3 regions of the Eubacterium limosum genome follow, and region 2 is predicted to be linked to each of the others. Evidence: riboswitches for the same ligand, from Rfam matches in the RefSeq annotation. Region 2 holds a riboswitch; each other region holds the start of a gene.

Region 1 (7,350 bases), 1.2 Mb from region 2:
ACAGAACGCGAAAATGACCGCTGTTGCCAAAGCAAAGGGCAGCAGCGAACAAGCGGGAAAGAGCTCGCTGTACAATATGTTTGACCGCTCATCCATGGATTTCACTGTCGTACCTGGATCAGATGACGGGGCGGCGGAAGGGCCGGGCAAGGCTGTGAGCCTGACCATTGTCGATACGATACCAGTTGACGGAATCCCAAGACAATCCTCTAAGGTAAAGACTGCCACCTTTATGATTGTCGCTCCCTATCAGTTAAAAAGTGATTTTGCGCCTGGAAGTGACGCTGTAACGGGCCTGACCTTTCGGTCGGAAAACTCAGCACAGTCGGTGGCTGAGATGAAAACAATTATCCAGAGTGAAGGGGTTACCTCGAATTATAGCCTCTACAATGCGAACGAAATATTCGAGCAAAACCGCAATATCGTATTTGTTGTGGATGTATTTACCTATGTTTTTGTCTTTATGATTTCGCTGATTGCCACAGCCAATGTGTTCAATACGATCTCCACAAATATCAAGCTTCGCAGACGGGAATTTGCCATGCTGCGTTCCGTGGGAATGTCTGACCGCGATTTCAATAAAATGATGAATTTTGAGTGTGCCTTTTTCGGCATGAAGACATTGCTGTTTGGCGTACCGATAGCGGTATTGCTCTCATGGCTGATTTATAAGGGCATGGCTGCTGGCGGCGCAGAGATCGGTTTTATATTCCCCTGGGCCAGTCTCATTATCAGCGTACTCGGCGTGTTCTTTTTGGTATTCATCACCATGCTGTATGCGACCCGAAGTATAAAAAAAGAAAATATTATAGACGCTCTTCGGGATGATATGACCTGATTAAGAAAGATTTTTTGAAATCTATTTGCTGCACAGCGGGTATTGTTTTATACTAAAGTAAGAAGAATCAAGGACTGGGAAGTTCTTAAAAACAAGGAGGCTAGTTAAATGAACGTGTTATTGCTTAACGGCAGCCCTCACCCAAGCGGCGCAGGTTATACGGCCCTGGAGGTAATGGATGGAGTATTTGAAAAGAATGGGATTGAAACAGAACTGATCCAGGTGGGGAATAAAGCGATCAGAGGCTGTATTGCCTGCAATTACTGCAAGGAGCATGACAAATGCACCTTTGATGATCTGGTAAACGAAATTGCCCCAAAATTTGAAAAAGCGGATGGATTGGTCGTTTCCAGCCCGGTCTATTACGCATCAGCCAATGCGACGATGATTGCGCTTCTGGATCGTCTCTTTTACAGTACGCCCTTTGATAAAACCATGAAGGTGGGTGCGAGTGTTGTCACCGCCCGGCGCGGCGGCCTGTCAGCAACCTTTGACGAATTAAATAAGTATTTTACCATCAGCGGGATGCCAGTGGCATCGGGACAGTATTGGAACAGCCTGCACGGCAGAAATGCAGACGAAGCGGCTGAAGACCTGGAAGGCCTGCAGATCATGAGAACTTTGGCTGAAAATATGGCGTTTCTCATAAAATGTATCGCCCTTGGAAAGGAGCAGTATGGAGTGCCTCTAAGAGAGGAAACAGTATACACCAATTTTATTCGTTGAGAACAGAAAAATGAGAAAACGAAAAGCTTTGAAAGCCGGAAGTTCAAACAGGAACTTCCGGCTCTTTGCGTGTGGTACGTCCTAAAGCGGTGTTTTGGATACAGATCTCTCGCTTAATCCCTAATTTTCGTCAATTAAAAAATCAAGGGTACCGTTGACAGGGTTTGTATAAGTTTGAATATTGACTTCAAAGGCTTCGTGAATAAACGCTGGCCGTATAACGGCGGTACAGTCTCCTGAGGCCATGACTTGCCCATGGTGCAATAATACTAGTCGGGTGCAGTACTTAATGGCAATGTGCAGGTCATGAACCGAGCAGATGACTAGCTTTCCGTTTTGACTTAACTCCCGTAACAGACCAAAGGTTTCTTCCTGATATTTAATGTCCAAGCTGGAAATAGGCTCATCCAACAGAAGGATGCCGGTTTCCTGTGCCAGAAGCTTTGCCAGAAGAACCCGCTGTCGTTCACCACCGGAAATTGCATTGATTTTTTGGTCTCGGAGATGGTTGATCCCGATCTTTTTCATGTACTGGTCCGCGGCTGCAGCATCCTTTTCCGGTGTTGTCAGCGCAGTTTTACTGTAAGGATATCGCCCCATTAACACCACATCGCGGCAGCTGAAGGGAAAAGTAATGCTGGTTTCCTGATTCATCAGGGAGATTTCACGGGCCAGTGCCTTGCTTTCAAAGGTATGTAGAGACTGGCCGTTTACCAGCACCTGTCCTTCAAAGGTATTGATCCCATTAAGGCATTTGAGAAAGGTGCTTTTTCCTGAACCATTAGGGCCGATAAGCCCTACAAATTCGCCGCTGAAAAAATCCAGATTAATATCGTGCAGAATTTCACGTTGACCAATGCTGAAGCACAGGTCCTTGACGGATAATGATAAATTCACAGTGCGATTCCATCCTTTCGGCTTTTATTCAGCAAATACAGAAAATACGGAGCACCTAATATGGAAGTAACGACTCCGACGCTGATTTCGGAAGGCGCAAAGATGAGTCGGGCCAGTAAATCACTGAGTAATAGGAAAATGGCGCCAGCAAAGGCGCTGACAGGAAGCAGAACCCGGTTATCTGCGCCTACCAGTAAACGCATCATATGAGGGACAATAAGTCCTACAAAGCTGATGCTTCCGCTGACTGAAACAGCCATGGCTGTGGTAAGAGCGGATAAAAACAAAATAATTTTTCGGCTTTTTCCAGGATTCAGACCGACAGAATGGGCTTCCTCATCGCCCAGCAACAGGATGTTCAAATCCGAAGCGCGCAGGCATAAGAGGATCATGCCGAGAAGAATAGGAACAATGATTAAAAAAACATGTTCCCAACGCCTGTCCGCCAGGCTGCCAACAGACCAGAACATGTAATCTTTCATTTGGTCATTGTTTAGTCCTGTCAGGATAAAGGCGATCATTCCACGAATAAAGGTGCTGACCGCCATGCCGGACAGAATCATCGTCAGCATGGATACACTCCGATCCCGGCAGGAAAGTCGATAGATTACATAGGCGATTAAAAGGGCTCCGAGAGAAGCAAAAATCGGTGTAAAATAAAGGCTGACAGAGCTGAGTCCCAAAGCGATGACGACAATGGCGCCGAAGCTTGCGCCGCTGGATATTCCGATAACGCCAGGATCGGCCATAGGATTCCGGAACAGGCTCTGAATGGCTGTTCCGGAGATGGCCAGCGCAGCCCCCACCAGGATTGCGATGATAACCCGGGGAAGGCGAACGCTGAAAATGATGCTTTCATAACTTTTATCCACTTCAAAAAAGGAATGCTGTGTTATGCCATTGATGAGAATCCGGATAGATTCTCCAATGGGGACCCTGACAGCGCCGAGGGCAACGGAAAGGATAAAAGCTGTTGTGAGGAAAAGGATGAGAAGTCCATATAAGGTCTTTCTGCTTTTAGAAAACATCAGGATATACGGACGCTCCCATGAATTCAATGCCCTCGATGATATGGTGCGAGACTGAAGTCATATAGCGATTGGAGGCAGTATACACGCGACCATTTTTGATGGCATCTACATTTTTTAAGCTTTCGTCAGTTTTCAGAGAATCGGCGAAGGCTTGGAATTCCTGAAGATCGTCCTGTTCCCAGGCCATAAGGATCAGTACCTGTGGGTTCAGCTCAATGATTTTTTCCTTGGAAATTTTGGCAACGCCGTCCAGTCCAGCATCGGCAGAAACATTGACAGCCCCTATTTTTTGAACAATGTCGTTAAAAATGGTATTGTTGGCATTGGTACTGCCATGCATGTTGTAGGCCATGACCTTTACATCTTTATCCTTTGACGTTTCAGATTTGCGGATAACTTCATCCATGCGTTTGTTCATGTCATCTACAATGGACTGGCCTTTATCGCTCTCGCCGAGCACCTTGGAGAGGTCCAGGATAATAGCTTCCTGTTCTTCAACAGTAACAGGTGTTTTATAGCCATAGTAGGGGATGTTGTTATCCTTGAGCTGCTGCAAAAATTCATCTTTGATCCAGCTTGAGCCAATGACCAGATCGGGTTTGGCAGCTAAAAGAGTTTCGATGTTGTTTTCGATTTTTGGGAATTTAGAGGCTTTGTCTGCAACGTTGGACACAGCCTCATTGTCAGCATTTTTGCCGGAGAGGCCAACAACGCGGCTTTCATCCGCCATTTCCAATAACATTTCATCCATACCCAGGGTCAGAGAAGCAATGCGTTCGGGCTTTTGACTGATAGTCAGCTCAGTACCGTCGTAGTTTGTTACGGTTACCGGGAAACCGGTGCTGCTGCTGTTTGTCTTTGAGGCGTTGTCTGTGCTGCTTTGGGTACAGCCGCCAAGCAGGGAAGCTGCCAGGAGTAAGGAAAGTGTCAGGCTCAAAAGGTTGGTTTTTAGTGATTTTTTCATCTCTTTGTCTCCTTTTAAATTAATGAAAAGTATTAAAAAAGAACCGGTCAGCATTTGCTGACCGGTTCCCATTTAACCAGTGATCAACGGTACTGTTTTTACGCGATACCCCAGGCAAAACAGCTTTCAAGGCAGGTCTCCTGACTTACAGATCCTCCGCGGCCCGCCTTCCCGAATATTTTCAGTGGCCTGATGGGCGTTGTCTCTGCTTACAGTGATGGGTTCGTACCGGATTTTCACCGGTTTCCCTATTCTCTTACGTGTATAAGCACCTTGAAATTGAATATTTATTTAGTTATTTTAATTTTAGCACGTTTTAGAACGTGTGTCAACGCAGTGCGGCTTTGTGAATAAAATTATTGCCTCTCTGGGTCTTATCTTGAAAATATGATATAATATGATCATGCGTTTGTAAAATAGTGCAGCGTAAAACGCTGATTTCGATAGTATAGATGTACAAGGAAAAGGGAGAGGAAAACTTATGAAGGATCAGAAAACTGAAGAAGCTACAAGTGCTGAAGTGTTGTTATCACCTGATGAGTATCACCGAATAATGGAAGAAAATCGGTTGTTAGAGAAAAAAGCCGGGTATTTTAGATGGATGCTGGATGAATATGCCGGCAATGCATATATTGCGGATATGGAGACTTATGAGCTGTTGTATATTAATAAGACTTCCTATGAGACACTTGGGGCTCCGAATGAGAAAGTGATTGGACGTAAATGTTACGAGGTTATACAGTGCAGGACCAGTCCCTGTCCATTTTGTACTAATGCCTATCTGACGGAAGATGAATTTTATGAATGGGATTTTTATAATCCGTCTTTAGGGCGTAAATTTATGCTCAAGGATCGGATTGTTGATTGGGAGGGGCGCAGATGCCGTCTCGAGCTATCTCATGATAATTTTAGTACAGAGTATAAGCTCGAGAAAAAAGAACGGGAGCGGGAAGCCATTCTGAGAACTATTCCAGGAGGGTTCGCCCGGGTAGACGCCCGAGATATGCGAACCGTCTTATGGTATGGCGGTAATTTTTTGGAATTGATCGGCTATACGAAGGAGCAGTTTGAAGATGAGATGCACTCCCGTGCAATTATGTACATCCAGATGATATTGGGCGTGCGGCCAGAATCATGAACAATTCGAAAGAAAGCGGTATGTCTACGGCTGTTGAAGGGCGGGTTATAACCCATGATGGGAAAATTAAAATTCTTACAATGACCTACAGTTATGTCAGCGGCGAAGAAAGTTGGGATGGCATTGAGTCCTTTTACAGTGTTGGCATTGACATTACAAAGGAACGGGAGGAACAGGAGATACAGCGCAGGGTATTGAATGAAGCCTATCAGACAGCAAGGGTGGCCAATGCGGCAAAGACTAATTTTCTTTCAGCTATGTCTCATGACATCCGGACGCCAATGAATGCGGTTATGGGGATGACGGAAATTGCGCAGGCGAATCTTGATGCTCCAGACAAGATCCGAGACTGCCTGAATAAAATCAGTTCATCGAGCCAGCATCTGCTCAGCCTGATTAATGAAGTACTGGATATGTCAAAAATTGAAAGTGGCAAAGTTAACATGACATTAGAGCCCATTAATTTACAAGGACTTACCGATATAGTAGCAGATATGTGCCGGCCTCTGGTTAATGAAAAAAAACAGCATTTTGAGATCAGCCTTGAAAATGTTAAGCATGAAAATATCATTGCAGATGGCGACCGCTTGCGGCAGGTTTTGATGAATCTCCTTTCCAATGCCATCAAGTATACGCCCGAAGGTGGGAAGATATCACTGAAAATCAGTGAACAATACTCACCAAATCCTAAAAAAAGCCAGTATGAGTTTGTCTGTACTGATAACGGCATTGGGATATCTGAAGGGTTTTTACCCCAGGTATTTGATCCTTTTGCTCGGGCTGAGGATCACCAGATCAGTAAGATGCAGGGGACTGGCCTTGGAATGGCGATTACAGAAAATATAGTCCGCATGATGAATGGTACGGTCAGTGTGGAAAGCGTTAAGGGAAAGGGAAGTATATTTACTGTGTCTGTTCCCTTTGAAGTGTGTGTGAAGGATGAAACTTACCATGACACATTGGCTGGACCGTCTGAATCTGGAGATGGCGGCAGACGCAAAAACCATGAAAAAGATACGGTTTTTACAGATGAAATTTATGGGAAGAAAGTACTTCTGGCAGAGGACAATGAGATTAATCGTGAGATTGCTGTGGAGCTGCTTAAAATGTACGGTATAGAGGTTAATGCTGTTACCAATGGGGAGGAAGCAGTGGAGACTTTTGAGAAGTCAGCGCCGGAGGATTACAGTGCCATATTAATGGACATTCAAATGCCGGTTATGAACGGTTATGAAGCGACCCTGGCAATCCGTCATTTAAAACGTAAGGATGCAAAGACCATTCCAATTATTGCATTGACAGCCAATGCATTCACTTCAGACGCCGCAAAAGCAAGAAGTGTCGGTATGAATGACCATGTGGCAAAACCCATCGAAATGGATCGTCTGCTTGAAGTGTTGGAAAAATGGATGGATCAAAAATCCAACTAATCAAATAAAAGACCACTCTCTTGTGATAAAGAGTGGTCTTGTTTTTTACAGTGCAACGCCAAATTTATTTAGGTAACCCATAATAAAGATAAAGAGAATGACAAAAGGTAAAATCCAAGTTACATAAAAACGGATACCTTTTGGAAATTTTAAGCCGTTGCCGGTATTGGCCTCATTAATAAAAGCGTCCCAGCCCCAGCCTTTCTTAGATACACAGAACAGCAGATAAATAAGAGAGCCCAGCGGCAGAAGATTATTACTGACGATAAAGTCCTCAAGATCGAGAATACCGGTACCCTGGCCCAGCGGCTGAAAGCCTGAAAGTA
Region 2 (7,350 bases):
GCGGATGAAAATCTCCTGAGACAGGGTGAGGCTTTTGAGCATATTGAGGATAACGGAAACCAACTGAAATTTTCGTGGATACCGCTTGATGCAGTGCCACAGGCTTATTTATATCCCATATTTATCAGAGACTGCATCCGGGATATTCCCGAGCAAGTGGAGCATATTGTGGTATATGAGTAGATCGAAGTCGAAAATATGATATAATAGAAATATATTTCTGCGGACATTTGATTTCTTTATGAGAGGAAAGCCATGGAAAAGGAACGGAAAACGATGATGTTGCTCATGCTCGGCGGGATTGTATTTATGACTTTTATGGACACGGCTGGGCATTATCTGGCGGGGAATTGGTATCCCTATGAGTTTTTACTGACGGTAAAAAATGTGCTGTATGTCGTCGAATGGACAGGCATCGGCTTTGGGCTGGGGCTGCTGGCCCACGGCGGCAGAATGAAGGGAATCCGGGTATCGAAAGCATATCTGATCGGTGCGGTGATGGTTTTTCTGATTGGCGCCTGTTCAAAAAAGATTTATGGGATTATTCCACACGGTGTGATGGATTGGTTCTACGCACAGGAGATTTCAATTAGAATCTATGATAACTGGTTTTTTGCTATTGCGGGTTTGCTGTTGTTTTTAGGATTGGCGGTCAGCCATGCAACGAACAGTAAAAGTGGAAGGAAGCGGGAGTGGATTACCTGTTTGCTGTTTCTGTTGTTTCTATTTCCGCTTGGACAGCTTGGGTATACAGTGCTTCAAACGCCAGATGGAGTTGGGCAGCAGATTTATGTAATGCTTTATTTTGTCCGCTTTCTTCTGTTTGGAATCGCTGTGTCGCTGATAGCAGGGGCGGCAAAGGCCGAGATAGCATGGGGGACAGGCAGTGTTAAAGTGGGTATTCTCTGCCTGGCCTTTTCGTTGGGCTGGTTTTTCCTGACAAACTGGAGCCAGGTTTATTTTAAACCCGAGATTTTTTGGAGTGGCGCTTACTGTACGGCGCTTATGCTTGCCGCTTACGGCGGACTGTTTCTTACAAAAGGAGCTTTGGAACGATTTAGGTTGAAAGTGGAAGGCTGAGGAACCCTTTGTCTGACGCCAAAGCGATTATAGACAGGGCAGAGGCAAAAAGCGGAACAACGAGGGCGTGGTTCCCTACCGTTTACAGCGGGCAATATAGCCAAAACGGCCGCAGGCCGCATCCAATCAAATCTGGCAGCGGCGGATTTGCACCTGAACTTTCCACTTTCCACGATCAACTTTCAATTGGGCAGGTCTCACCTTAGCCCTTAACCTCCACACGATCTCTCTCATCTACACCCAAAAATAATCCTCTTCCTCAAGCACGAGCTTAACAATCCTCAGATTTTCGAGCTCGGGTTTTAGGGCGGCGAGCTGCTCCTTCAGGCTGTCAAGTTTGCTGTCGTCATAGACACTGGCTTTATGGATGCCGACCAGGGTGTAGGTGCCGTCGGGGGCTGTTTTCAGGTAACCATTGTCGGATTTTAAGGCATAGAGATTCATTTTACACCTCTGCGGCCTGGGTGACGGCTTTCAGCTTCGCGAGACCGGCCTGGGGATCGCGGTTCTGGGCAGCGACCCATTTTTCCAGCGCCTTGTAGGCCGCGCCGCTTGCGATGAGCTCATGGCTGCGCATATAGCCCTCCTGAATGCTTGAGGCTTTTCCGGCAACGTAGAGGATCAGCGCGCTGTTCAGGCAGACGATGTTGGTGCGGGTGGGAGTGGAGGCGCCCTTCAGGATACGGACAATGCCCTGGGCTGCCGCGTCCACAGAGCTCCAGGGAGCCAGCTCTTCCAGTCTGCCCGGCTCGATTCCCAGGCTTTCCGGCGTCAGGGTACTGCGTTTCACAGTGCCGTCGGGCATCAGCTCAGCCATGTGGGTGGCGCCGACTGTGGAGGCTTCGTCGATACAGCCGTCACCGGCTTCGCCGTAGACGACCAAGGCGTGCTCATAGCCGATTTCGTGCATGATGTCTGGGACAAATTCCAGCATATCCAGGGAGTAGACCCCGCGGACCGCGTATTTTGGCAGGGCGGGATTGGCCAGGGAGGCGGAGATGTTTAAAACGCTGCCGAAGGAGATCTGTGACAGCACCCGGCCGAGGGCAGTGGGGTGGACCTCTGGGCTCATGCCGTTAAAGATGCCGATGCCCGCGTTCTCAATGCTGGCCTTTACTATGTCCACACTGCAGTCCACATCCACGCCCAGGGCCTCCACCGCGTCGATGGTGCCGCACACAGAGGTGAGCGCCCGTGAGCCGTGCTTGGCCATGGGGACGCCGTCTGCGGCGGCGATGATGCCAGCGACCGTGCTGATATTAAAGGTCTTAAAGGTATCCATGCCGGTACCGCAGTTTTCCACCACAGGCACAGCGGTCTGAGGCGCGACCTTGCAGGTGTCAATTTCGTAGATGGCCTCAAAGCTGCCGGCTACTTCTGCGGCGGTCGGGCCCTTGGCGCTGAGGGCGGCCAGAAAAGCCCCCTGCTGCATGGGCGTCTGGCGGTCGCCCAGGATCTCCATAAACATTTCCTTGGATTCTTCTTTGGTCAGATTTTCACGGTTAATGAGGCCGGTGATCACCTGGCCGTATTCTTTCATAGTCACTGCTTCCATTATTTTACTCCTCCATATGGTGTGTTAATCAAAAACGACGATGGTTGACAGGGTTTCAAGCTGACGTACGCGCTCAAGGCCGTGCCGCAGCTCCTCGAGCGGAATGCGCTCGGTGATCAGATCCTTTACGACCAGGCTGCCGTTCTCCAGCAGCGCCTTGGCCCGGCGGCTGTGGGCGATGCTGCACCCGTAGGCGCCGGTCATGATCTGCTCCTTGTAGTGAAGGGTGTTGATCTCGGGCTGAGTGGCGCCGTCTGGGATAATACCGCTGAAATGGCCGAAGCGCCCCTGCTTTTTGAGCACCCGGAGCGCCAGGTTCATGGCGTCTGCGGCCGCGCAGCAGGGGATGACCGCGTCCACGCCCTGGCCGTCTGTCTGTTCTTTAATGGCGCCCTCGGCGTCCTGTCCGCTCGCGAAAACCGCGTCAAAGCCCAGCGTCTCGGCCCGGGCTGCCCGTTCGGGGTCGGTCTCGAGCAGAAAGACCTTACGCACGCCCAGGGCTCTTGCCACACGCAGGTTGAGGATGCCCATTCGGCCTGCGCCGATGATCAGCAGGGTGTCGTCAGGCACAAGCTTCAGCTTTTCCTGGACGTTGACGCAGCAGGAGAGGGGCTCGATAAAGGAGATCTCCTCAAAGCTCAGCGCGTCATTTTCAATGATATTGATGATCTGGCCGCGGACGCCTTCCTCAGGCACCACCAGGTATTCCTGGAAGCCGCCGTCATAGTTAAAGCCCATGATGCGCATGTGGTCGCAGAGGTTATCATCGCCCTCTTTACAATAGGCGCACTCGCCGCAGGCAATCCCTGGGTGCACGTGTACCCGCTGCCCCTTCTGGTAGCCTGTGACCGCAGCGCCCACTCCGGCGATAACACCGGAAATTTCATGGCCCAGCACACGCGGGTATACCAGGTCGCGCTGACCCATGGTCAGGCATTTGAGATCGGTTTTACATAAATTGCAGGCCATGACCCTGACGAGGACTTCGTGGTCGCCGCAGGCCGGAATGGGCCTTTCGGTCATTTCCAGCTGGCCGGGGCCTGTTAAAACAACTGCTTTCATTTGGTATCTCCTTATTTTTTCAAACAAAAAAAGCCCGACCTTAATCTAAGGTGCGAACTTTCCATCATTCCCACAGGCCTCCATCGCTCAGATAAAGACCGTCAAACCACTTCAGGCAGGTTTTCTGACTGAGGATTAACGCCGGGCTCCCTTCCCATCCTATTGGACAGTGGTGATGAGCCGGGCAATCCACTTACAGCGGCGGGCCCGTCTAAGAATCTCACTTAGTTCCCTATTATCTGCCATGCAGCACCTGAAATGTTTTATGCTTTTTTATTATCATATCACATTTGCTTTGGGTGTCAAGATAAAATGTAAAAGTTTTAATCCAAACGTGATATAATAGCGGTATTAACTATGCGGCGACGCTGTTTATAAAAAATGAGGAGGAAAAGAATGGGACATTTTGGATTTTCATACATCGGTGTACTGTATCTGCTGATGCTGTTCATCCCCAACCTGATCTGGACAAGAAGACAGCCGGAGGGCTATGAGTTCAGAAATGAGAATAAACTGCTGGTGTGGTGCGAGCGCGTCGGGCAGGTGGGGGTGAGCTGCTGCGCCCTGATCTTTACGGATTTTAATCTTCGCCCCCTGACGCCCTGGAGCCTGTGGCTGGCGCTGTCCTTTGGGCTGATGCTGCTGTACGAGGGCTACTGGGTCCGGTATTTTAGAAGCGGGCAGAAGCTTAAGGATTTTTATTCAAGCTTTTGCGGTGTGCCGCTGGCAGGTGCTACGCTGCCGGTGGTTTCGTTTCTGCTCCTGGGGATCTACGGGAGGGTCATCTGGATGGTGGTGTTTGTGGTGATTTTGGGCATCGGGCATATCGGGATTCACTGGCAGCATTTTCGGGAGCTTAGGGAGTGACAGGTATACTGGCTGAAGGTCAAAGGATTACGAAAGCTTGAGGCCCTTGCCGCTGTCCGTGAATTAAAAACACCCTCTCTCCGTAAAATGCGACACCTGCGGTGTGCACTTTAATCTCGAACCGGGTGTTCTTTAATCCGCGGACAGCTTTTTTTGTACAATCCATTGACTTAGAAGGCTGCCGCGTCCTTAATATCAGCGGTTTTCGACACAAACAAAGCCCGCAGATACCCTCTTTCTCGTCTGTCCCGTTTTGCTTTAGCGTGGTGTGATCTCTGTCGAGAAAGCAGCGCAGCCCGTTTCAGGTCAGTGGTTGATCGGTGATGTGTTTTACAAAAATATCCTGCCTTTTTAAATGAGAACTTGTAAAAACTGATCACTCCGATGGCCTGAAACGGGACTAAGTCGCTTTTGAGATCAGCGTAAACGCCATGCTAAAGCAAGTTAGGGGCAGACATCGCTGGTATCTGCGGGCGGCAGTCTGTCACTTTTTAGTGCGTAGCCTCTCTTTTTTTTAATAAACTAAATTTAATCTAGATTTTACATGCCTTTAACACAACATATGCTATAATCATATTATGTTAAAATTGAGCGAGAATTGGAGAGAAAATGAAAAAAATCCTGATTATAGAAGATGAACTTAATATATTTGAGCTGATTAAATTCAATCTGGAAGCCCAGGGCTTTGAGGTGGCGGGGGTCCATGAGGGGACCGGCGCGGTTGAGAAAATCGTGGACATCCGGCCAGATCTGATCATTCTGGATTTAATGCTGCCGGGCAAGGACGGGCTTACCATCTGCCGTGAGGTGCGGGCGGATAAAAACCTGTCTTACATTCCAGTCATCATGCTCACCGCCAAGAGCGAGGAGTTTGACAAGGTTCTTGGCCTGGAGATGGGCGCGGACGACTATATGACCAAGCCCTTCAGCGTGAAGGAGCTCTACGCCCGGGTGAAGGCTGTCCTGCGGCGCACCGAGATGATCAAAAGCTCAGACACAGAGGAGATCGCAGTGGGCAGCCTGCGCATCCTGCCCGGCTCCTTCGAGGTATACAAAAACGGCAAAAAACTGTCGCTGACGCTGAAGGAGTACGAGCTGCTCCTGTATCTGGCAAACAATAAGAACAAGGTGCTGACCCGGGATCAGCTGCTGGACGAAATCTGGGGCTATGAGTATTACGGCGAGACCCGGACAGTGGATGTCCATATCCGTTACCTGCGGAAGAAGATTGAGGACGACCAGGAAAAATACATCGAAACCGTGCGCGGCGTGGGCTACCGCCTGGTAGAAAACCTGGGAAGTGATCAATGAAAAAACGCATCACCATTGTCTTTTCAATCCTGATCGTGCTGGTCACTGCCTTTTCAGGCGTTTTCTCCTATGTGATCTTCAAGAATGCCTACTATGAATCCACTGAGAGCAACCTGAAAAGCAACAGCGAGTATATTGTCGAGGACCTGATGCCCGGCTACATCAAGACCGGCGACGTCACCGGGCTGGAGCATTATGCCAACAGCACCAACCAGCGCATCAACATCATTGATGTGGAGGGGAACGTCCTGTTTGAGTCCCTGAGCGGTATCGGTTCGCTGGATAACCACCTGAGCCGGCCCGAGGTCCAGGGCGCCATGAAGGGGACGCCCACCACCTCGGTGCGCTATTCCGACACCATTATGAAGAACATGCTCTATCTGGCAGCGCCATACTATCAGGATGGGCAGATAACGCATATTGTAAGAATCGCGGTGCCTCTTGACGTCATGGAGGATGTGAGCTACAGCATTATCAACAACCTGATTTTTGTGGCTCTGGCCAGTATCCTCATCGCCATTGTGATTTTTGCCTTCCTCTTAAACAACGAGACAAGGCCCCTGGACGAGGTCACCATTTTCGCCAGAAAGATTGCCCGGGGCGATTATAAGACAAAGCTCACCATGCTCAGGGACGATAAAATCGGCGACCTGGTCGACTCCCTCAATACCATGGCCGAGCAGCTGGACGCTTCCTTCAGCAAGATCAACCGCAAGAATATTGAGCTGTCCTCTGTGCTGTCCAGCATGAACCAGGGCATCATCGCTGTGGACCGGGACAACAAGATCATCCTGATCAACGATACGGCCCGGGGCATCTTTAACATCGACCTGAAGAAGGAAATCAAGGGGAAGAATATTCTGGAGGTTTACCGCGATCCCTTTGTGTACGAGCTTCAGGATAAGCTGGCAGAGACCGAGGACGGGCGGCTGGACTACGAAACCCGCATCGAAGAGCGTGTCTACAAGGTCACAAGCTCCCAGATGCTGGACAAGGGCGACCAGACCTACAACGGCAATATCATCATTCTGGAGGATATTACCATGATTAAGGGGCTGGAAAATATCCGCCGGGACTTTGTGGCCAATGTGTCCCACGAGCTGAAGACCCCCATCACCACCATCCGCGGCTTCATTGAGACCATTCAGGAAAACCACATTACCGACGAGGCCACCCTGGACCGCTTTTACAGCATCATCGCCGATGAGAGTGAACGCCTGACCCGCCTGGTCAACGATATTCTGATCCTCTCGCACCTGGAAAACAACCAGCGCAGCGGCGAGGACAAGCGCGAGGTCATCGGTGTGAACCAGGAAATCCTGCGGATCTTCGACATTCTCAAAATGACGGCCGAGTCCAAGCGTATCGAGCTGCGCTATCAGAAGGAGGGCGACATCAGCGTCATCATCAACCCGGACGATTTCAGGCAGATGATGATTAACCTGGTGGACAACGCCATCAAATACACGGACGAG
Region 3 (7,350 bases), 1.1 Mb from region 2:
AGACATCTACACCCAGGTCAATGACCTTGAAGCCTGAGATAATCGCGCCGCTTTTGAAAATCGACTTGCCGATGTCATGAATATCCGACTCTATGGTCCCCAAGAGAATCAGGCCAGAGCTGTTGGTCTGCTCGATCTGATCATAAAGATGCATCTCTTTGGAGTTAATGATCTGCTCATAGAGAATGCCCGACATCATCAGGTCTGAGAGCGTCGCCTCCCCTGTCTCAAAGCCTTTCCCGATTTCGCCGAGCGCAAAATTGACTGCCTCGATAATTTCATAGGGCTTTATGCCGCTTCGCAGCGCCCGTTTGGTCAATTTATTGACAAGCTCCTCGTCAAGCTCTACAAAAGCAGTAATTAATTGTTCAATCATTTCCGCCTCACTGGTATTGTAATCTTTTTTAGTATAACATAGCATACTCATAAAAAACAACCGCGGCAGGCTAAATTGATGACAAAAAAGAACCAGCATATTCAGGGCTGGTTCTTCTATAAATTTGAGGCTCTGTCTGCTGCCTGCTAGGCACCCAGCAGGTGTTTAAACGCTGTCACATCCTTCGGATAGGCCTGGTCGTCCGGGAGCATCCCCTTTGCCACCATGGCATTGTAAACCTCCAGCATCATGGGCTTTTTCAGATTCGCCCGTCTTAGGATCTCCGCATCGTTAAAAATTTCAACTGGTGGGGCGTCGGCGATGATCTGTCCGTCGCAAAAAACAAGGGCACGCTCTGCCCAGCGGTAGGCAAAATCGACGTCGTGAGTGGAGATCAGCATGGTTTTTTCCTGAGCAGCCAGCTTCTCAAGCACCTCCTCCAGCATTTCCGCATTCAGCGGGTCCAGGGCCGCAGTGGGCTCATCAAAAACAATGACCTCGGAGTGCATGGCAATGATGTCGGCAATGGTGATCCGCTTTTTTTCTCCACCGCTCAGATAATGGGGAGGCCGGTCCTTAAAATCCGTAATGTTCATATATTCCAGAGCTTCGTCGACCCGGCGGACAACCTCTTCTCTGGGAAGCTTGAGATTCATAGGGCCAAAGGAGACCTCCCCCATGACTGTGGAGGCAATGATCTGGTTGTCCGCGTCCTGAAAAACAATCCCGATAGACTTCCGCAGCGTATTCAGATCCTTTTTATCCCGGGTTAGCTTCTGACCTTTAAAATAAATTTCGCCGCTGTCCGGTGTGAGCACGCCGTTAAGGTTCAAGAAAAAGGTCGACTTTCCAGCCCCGTTAGAGCCGATAACCGCAATACGCTCTCCCTTCCCGATGGTAACATCAATGCCGCGAAGCGCCGGCTTGTCGCTGGTGTATGCGTACTTGAGATTTTTTATTTCAATGATTGTTTCTTTCATGTTGCCTTCTCCTAGAATTTTAAAATCCAAACAGCCACCAGCAGCAGGACCACCAGCGCCGCAGCCATTACCTGTTCCCTGTGAAGGGGCTTCTCAGCCTCTAAAAACAGCAGATCGCCATCGTAGCACCTTGCCTCCATGGCGTCATAGTACTGGCTGGCACGCTTCATTGAAACCACAAAGAGATTGCTCATGGAGTGGCCGAAGGAATAAACCGCTGTCTTAAAATCGCAGTAGCCCAGCCGAGACTCCGCCGAGTTTTTCATTTTGGCCTGAGTGTCCATCAGAATAAAAATATACCGGTAGATCATGTTCATCAGCTCAATAACAAGCTTGGGAACGTGCACGCGGCGCAAAACCCCGAAAACCTCAGTGGACGGGGTAGACAGAGACATCATATACATGGCGCTGACTGCGCCAAAGGCCTTACCCCATAAATACAGCGTCGTCATGAGGCTGTCGTGGGAAATATAGATATAAAAGAAGTGGCAGTTGAGGGACCAGAGTCCCAGAGGCTCGTTTGAAAAATTGAAGAGGATGGCTATACTCCCAAGTATGAGAAACGCCACCGGCACTCTCAGAAAGCTCAGGTAATCCCTGAAGTGCACGCCTCCCATAACCACTGTAATAAAGGCTGTGATCAAAATAACCAGAGCCGACACATAAAGGTTATTGGCAATGACACAAATGAGCAGAAGCAGCAGGGAGAACCCTACCTTAAAGCTGGGATTCCAGCCGTTGATCTTTGAATTGTAGGCGAGCACATCAATGGAAAAAACCGCCCCGCCGTGGGAATGGCCATGATGCCCGCCGTGTCTGTGGGCGCACTCCCGGTGGCGCAGCCAGTATACCAGGCCACACACACACAGAACTGCAAGTGCTACTAAAAATACCTTCACGAACAAGCTCCTTTACTCTAAGGAATTTTTTTACGCTTAATCATAAAAAGAGGGCAGGTTGCCCTACCCCCGGAAATGCGGTTACAGCTCTGAATCTTCTTTGCCGAGCTTTTTGCGCTCTACCAGACGGCCCATGAAAAAGGCCAGAATGCCAACGCCGATACCGGTCTGGAGACAGAAGATCAGTGATTCAACCTCACCTGGCAGTTCACCGTTGATCAGTGTTTCGAGCACTGGTGTAAACCAAGGCTCATATTCGCCGCCCTGAATTTCTTCGATCATGGTGCTTCCTGCATCATCGGAGCCGCCGAACTCAGCGCCCTGAAGGGCAAAGAGCGGAACAACCACCAAAAGTGCGACGATTACCAGCAGAACAATGACTAATTTTTTATTTTTGCTCATCTTACGCTTCCTCCGCTGCTAAAAATCCAATTGATTTTAACTCTGGGCTCGCATAGGTTTCCAGAGCAATGACAATAATAACCGTTAAAATCCCTTCAATAATGGCCAGCGGCAGCTGTGTAGGGGCAAACACACCCAGGAACTTAACAGCAGAAGCTGCCACGCCGCCTGTTTCTGAGGGATAGGCAAAAGCCAGCTGGATACTGGTAACACAGTAGGTAAACAAATCTCCGATGCAGGCTGCCAAAAACACCCCAATTTTGCGGTTTACCTTCATTTTCTGGCACAGCTTGTAGATCCCAAAGGATACAAAGGGGCCTGCGATGGCCATGGAGAAAGTGTTGGCGCCAAGGGTGGTGAGACCACCGTGAGCCAGAAGGATCGCCTGGAATAACAATACGATAATCCCCAGAATACTGACTGCGCTGGGTCCGAATAAAATGGCGCCCAGGCCTGTACCTGTCATATGCGAACAGCTGCCCGTAACGGATGGAATCTTTAAAGAAGAGATCACGAAGATAAATGCGCCCGCCATCGCAAGTAAGGTGATCGCTCTTCTGTTGCCTGTCAGAGTCTTTTTAATGGAGAAAAAGCCGGCCGCCAGAAAAGGTATACATAAGACACCCCACATAATGCAGTAGCCAACCGGTAAGTAGCCTTCCATGATGTGCATCGCGTTTGCCGCGGGCACAATGCCAAAGACCAGCGCCCATGCCCCAAGCATGGTCACAACTTGTTTTTGTCTCTTTGTCATTTTCTACCTCCTCAAACTTGTTCCCAACGTACTTTTCCATAAAAAAATCGCTCATCAAAAAAGATAAGCGATGAAAGTACGAAATGGGTGTGCCAAAGATACACACAGCCTCGTCCTTACATTCAGTTATCTCTCGTAACCAAATGCAGCTTAAAATCCTATGGTCAGCAATCTGACTTGACTTTCGTCTTACAGCGGCGGGACCGTTTGGGATTTTCACCCAATTGTGCTCAAACCATCGTGAGGCCGATGGACAACCACAGGACAATAATAACAATGCCGAATTTACATTTATTATATGCTTGCAAGCCTGTTTTGTCAATACCTCTGTTGCATTTATTTGAAAGCCATCAGCACCTCTTATACCCGTACCCCTTATGGGTATACTTTGGCGCAACTAACTTTATTACTTATCTCTTACTAAAGTTTCGTGTCTGCCTGTACCGACAAACTGATCTCAAATACAGGGGTGATCTCAAAAGTAAAACGGCCGACAACCTGCCTTGACCTTTCGATATTTTCACGGATATAGTCCGCATCGGTGAAAAGAAAGCTGTAATAGTCAAAAAAGAACCAGTCGACAGCATCCTGGAGCTCCAGATCAATCTGCTTTTCAAGCACATCTCTGAAAACCTGAATCTCCATTCCAACCGTCAGAGATTTCAGATACTCAAAATACCTGCGTTCCTTCAGCCTTGGGTTAATACCCGCGTATGCCTCGCTTTCAAGCTCAAGGTTAAAAAAATAGTCCCGCAGATCAAGCATGCTTCTTGCGAACAGCGGCAGTTTTGAGACCTCCGCGTAAAACCGCATGACAGAGGTATCTGTAAACAGCGCCTTAAAATACGCCCGATAGCCAATCATATCCAACAGCAGCCCCCGGGGCAGACTGCCCAGCTCAGCCGTCTGCTCATCCACACAGAAAACAACATCGTTGCAAAAGTCCTTATAAATCTGGACCGCCAGGTTCTCCTTCGCCCCAAAATAATAGTTTAAAAGGCCCTGCTTTGTTCTGGCATCGGTAATGATATCCTTGACCGTTGTCTTATCATAGCCCTTCTGGTAAAAAATCTTTTTGGCGCTCCGGTAAAGGCTCTCCTTTGTCTCGAGACCATTTTTATAGTTTGCCATGGCTCCTCCACGTTTTTTATTTTATTATAGCACCCGCCGTAAAAAAAATAAAGAAATGAATTTTGAACGTTGACAAATTTTAGAAAAGGGTGTATATTGAACGTATTCAAAATATGTGCACATTTTGTTTAAATCTGTAAAAAATAAGGGAGAAAAAATAAAATGGAAAACGCTCAGGCAAAGCTCGATAATTTTATGCGCGGCGTTCGCGGCGAAAAAATGGACTATGTTCCCATTATGATGGACTTTGAGCCCACCTATATCTGTGAATATACAAAACGGGACTGTATTCGTTCCTTCTGGGATTACGACGGCTTCATCAAAGGCTATGATCAGGTTATGAAGGACTTCGACATCGACCTGACCCAAAGTGTGGTCTTTATGCCGCCTCAGAAAAATGCCCTGCTGGGTTCAAAGGTTTGGATTCAAAACCGTGTCAACGGCTATATGCAGCATCCGGAGGTAACCTCACTGCTTCCAGAGGAATACCCCGAACTCATCGAAGACCCCATCCACTGCATTGCATCCCGCGTGCTGCCCAGGATGTACACCGAACTGGGGCGTGAAGCCCCCTACTGTACCATGGCTTTTGCCAAAGCGCTTCTCTATGAAAAGAATCAGGTACACCATTTCTATGATCAGATTTTTGAAAAAACCATGGCTAATGGCGCTCTGCTCTACTATGGCACCATGTTCTATGCCCCCTTCGACCTTCTGGCCGACCATCTGCGGGGCATCACCCAGATTTCCATGGACCTGCGGCGCAGAAAAGACGACGTCGAAGCCGCCTGCGACGCGCTGCTAAACGTCATGGCCCGCTATGTCGAAACCACCAGTATGGCGGATGAAAGCGGCTTCCCGCTAGCCTGCACCTGGTCACATTTGCCGCCAATGATTAACCAGAAGCAGTTTGAACGCTTTTACTGGCCTACCTTCAAAAAGCTGTGCGAAATGCTGACCGACAAGGGCGTTACCCTTTATATAAACTTCCAGGGCGACTACCGCGACGGCCGCTTCTTCGATTTTTATCAGGAGCTGCCCAAGGATAAAATTGTCATTGCAGTGGAATACCAGGATTTTGAACAGGCGACGGCCACCCTTGGTCAGGACCACATGCTCAGCTGCTCCTATCCGCTGAACTACTTTTCAGATTACTCCACCGAGGCGTGTATTGACAAAGCCCGCGAGCTCATGGATATCGGCATGGAAAATGGCCGCTTTTACTTTGGGCTGAACAAATCCGCTCTGGATTTTCATGACGCCGACCCGGATAAGCTGAAGGCTGTATTGAATTTCGTCCGCGAGTACGGACAGTATTGAGGTGAAACATGAAAGATCAATTAACACAGTTGGACAGAGAAATTGTTGAGAGCTACCCCGAAGAATACCGCCCCATGATTGAAAGCAATCTTGAGGTAACAGAGACTGAGCTGGAAATGTTTATTCTCAGCCTGATCATGTAAGGCACCATGGAAACAAAAGTTTACTGGTGGATTAACGGCACAGCACTCGGTCTTTTTGTGGCAACGGCTTTTGTAATCATCACCCATTCGCCGTTTTCCGGCCTTCTGGCCATGTTTTTCATCGGATTGGGTTTGACCTTCGCCAAAGGCGCAAAGCCCGAAAAAACGCCAAATTACCTCTTCTCGGCCCTATCCGGCATTTTGTGGGCGCTGGTTTATTTCTGGATGGATGGAGCACTCAAAGCGCTTGGCCTGGGCCCGGACCTTTCGCTCTGGATCGGCATGTTTGTTTTTTCAGTGGTAACCGTCGTGGTGCATTTTATCCCGCTGAAAAACACCTGGTTTAATGAGCTGCCCCACGCTTATGGCGCCATCACCTCGGTATTTATCATGGGGACCAGACAGATCCCCGGCATTATCTGCGTCATGCTGTCCGGCATCCTGACCGCCGTGGTCTGCGGCGTGATCAGCACTCGGCTGACAAAGAAGATCATGGACTATAAAAAAACCGCGCCCCGGGAAGTCGGGTCAGGCGGCGAACCGCAATAAAAGAAGCCCCCGGTACCCGGGGGCTTCTTACTGTACGCTGTACTTATTTCAGGCGGATAATTTCAATTTTATACCCATCTGGGTCCTTGATGAAATAGTAGCTTTTAACGCCGTTATCCAGGCCGCTGAGGTCAGTAACGTCATAGCCCTTGGCTTTGTGTTCTTCATGGCTGGCTTCCAGGTCTTCGACCTCTACCGCCAGGTGTCCATAGCCATCGCCAATGACATAAGGCTTTTCAGGGTCGTAGTTGTAGGTGAGCTCCAGGGTGAAATCGGTCTGGCCGTCACCCAGGTATACCAGGGTAAACTTGCCTTCCGGCTTGTCCTTTCTGCGGACTTCCTTAAAGCCCAGTGCATCCTGATAGAATGCCAGTGATTTTTCAAGATCCATTACACGGATCATGGTATGTGCCATACGGTATTTTCCCATAATGTTGTTCCTCCTTATAAATTTAAGTCCCGGTAGAAGTCATAGGTTTTGAGGTTTTTCGCCAGCTGGTAGGAAATATAATGGTTCATTATATCCATGATGCGCCGCACCAGCGTTTTGTCAAACGCCCGCTGCCGGATCGCCTTGATGGGGGTGACGAGGAGATAAACCATCTCCGTAAGCACCTCCGGGGTAAGCCGGTAGCTGTAGCCTTCTGTCCGATGACAATTTTCGCATAAAACGCCGTTATTTTCAATACTGAAATGTGTTAAATGTTCGGTGCTGCCGCAGAGCGCGCAGGTGTCAAAGACCGGCCGTATGCCGTGCACCTCTGTCAGCTTGAGCTGAAGAGCTGCTACCAGTGCC

The links. A riboswitch is a leader RNA that binds a small molecule or an ion and turns the genes downstream of it on or off. The one in region 2 is predicted to bind cobalamin.
Region 1: linked by a shared signal. The riboswitch ahead of B2M23_RS09700 (ABC transporter substrate-binding protein) and the one ahead of B2M23_RS15345 (alcohol dehydrogenase catalytic domain-containing protein) in region 2 are both predicted to bind cobalamin.
Region 3: linked by a shared signal. The riboswitch ahead of B2M23_RS20525 (energy-coupling factor ABC transporter permease) and the one ahead of B2M23_RS15345 (alcohol dehydrogenase catalytic domain-containing protein) in region 2 are both predicted to bind cobalamin.

What each region holds. Positions count from the first base shown of each region.
Region 1 is NZ_CP019962.1:2,093,780-2,101,129, forward strand. Features, by position in the region: gene B2M23_RS09680 (ABC transporter permease) at 1-838, shown strand, start outside; gene B2M23_RS09685 (flavodoxin family protein) at 947-1,564, shown strand; gene B2M23_RS09690 (ABC transporter ATP-binding protein) at 1,685-2,461, opposite strand; gene B2M23_RS09695 (FecCD family ABC transporter permease) at 2,458-3,489, opposite strand; gene B2M23_RS09700 (ABC transporter substrate-binding protein) at 3,479-4,456, opposite strand; cobalamin riboswitch at 4,570-4,747, opposite strand; gene B2M23_RS21750 (hypothetical protein) at 4,938-5,594, shown strand; gene B2M23_RS09705 (hybrid sensor histidine kinase/response regulator) at 5,591-7,024, shown strand; gene B2M23_RS09710 (sodium-dependent transporter) at 7,070-7,350, opposite strand, start outside.
Region 2 is NZ_CP019962.1:3,284,112-3,291,461, forward strand. Features, by position in the region: gene B2M23_RS21300 (GNAT family N-acetyltransferase) at 1-183, shown strand, start outside; gene B2M23_RS15330 (hypothetical protein) at 256-1,080, shown strand; gene B2M23_RS15335 (hypothetical protein) at 1,315-1,524, opposite strand; gene trpD (anthranilate phosphoribosyltransferase) at 1,526-2,635, opposite strand; gene B2M23_RS15345 (alcohol dehydrogenase catalytic domain-containing protein) at 2,660-3,697, opposite strand; cobalamin riboswitch at 3,795-3,969, opposite strand; gene B2M23_RS15350 (hypothetical protein) at 4,094-4,564, shown strand; gene B2M23_RS15355 (response regulator transcription factor) at 5,174-5,875, shown strand; gene B2M23_RS15360 (sensor histidine kinase) at 5,872-7,350, shown strand, end outside.
Region 3 is NZ_CP019962.1:4,369,152-4,376,501, forward strand. Features, by position in the region: gene B2M23_RS20505 (cobalamin B12-binding domain-containing protein) at 1-376, opposite strand, end outside; gene B2M23_RS20510 (energy-coupling factor ABC transporter ATP-binding protein) at 523-1,356, opposite strand; gene cbiQ (cobalt ECF transporter T component CbiQ) at 1,368-2,255, opposite strand; gene B2M23_RS20520 (energy-coupling factor ABC transporter substrate-binding protein) at 2,337-2,657, opposite strand; gene B2M23_RS20525 (energy-coupling factor ABC transporter permease) at 2,659-3,411, opposite strand; cobalamin riboswitch at 3,561-3,684, opposite strand; gene B2M23_RS20530 (TetR/AcrR family transcriptional regulator) at 3,832-4,542, opposite strand; gene B2M23_RS20535 (uroporphyrinogen decarboxylase/cobalamine-independent methonine synthase family protein) at 4,705-5,862, shown strand; gene B2M23_RS21710 (hypothetical protein) at 5,871-6,005, shown strand; gene B2M23_RS20540 (DUF1097 family protein) at 6,012-6,554, shown strand; gene gloA (lactoylglutathione lyase) at 6,598-6,984, opposite strand; gene recO (DNA repair protein RecO) at 6,999-7,350, opposite strand, start outside.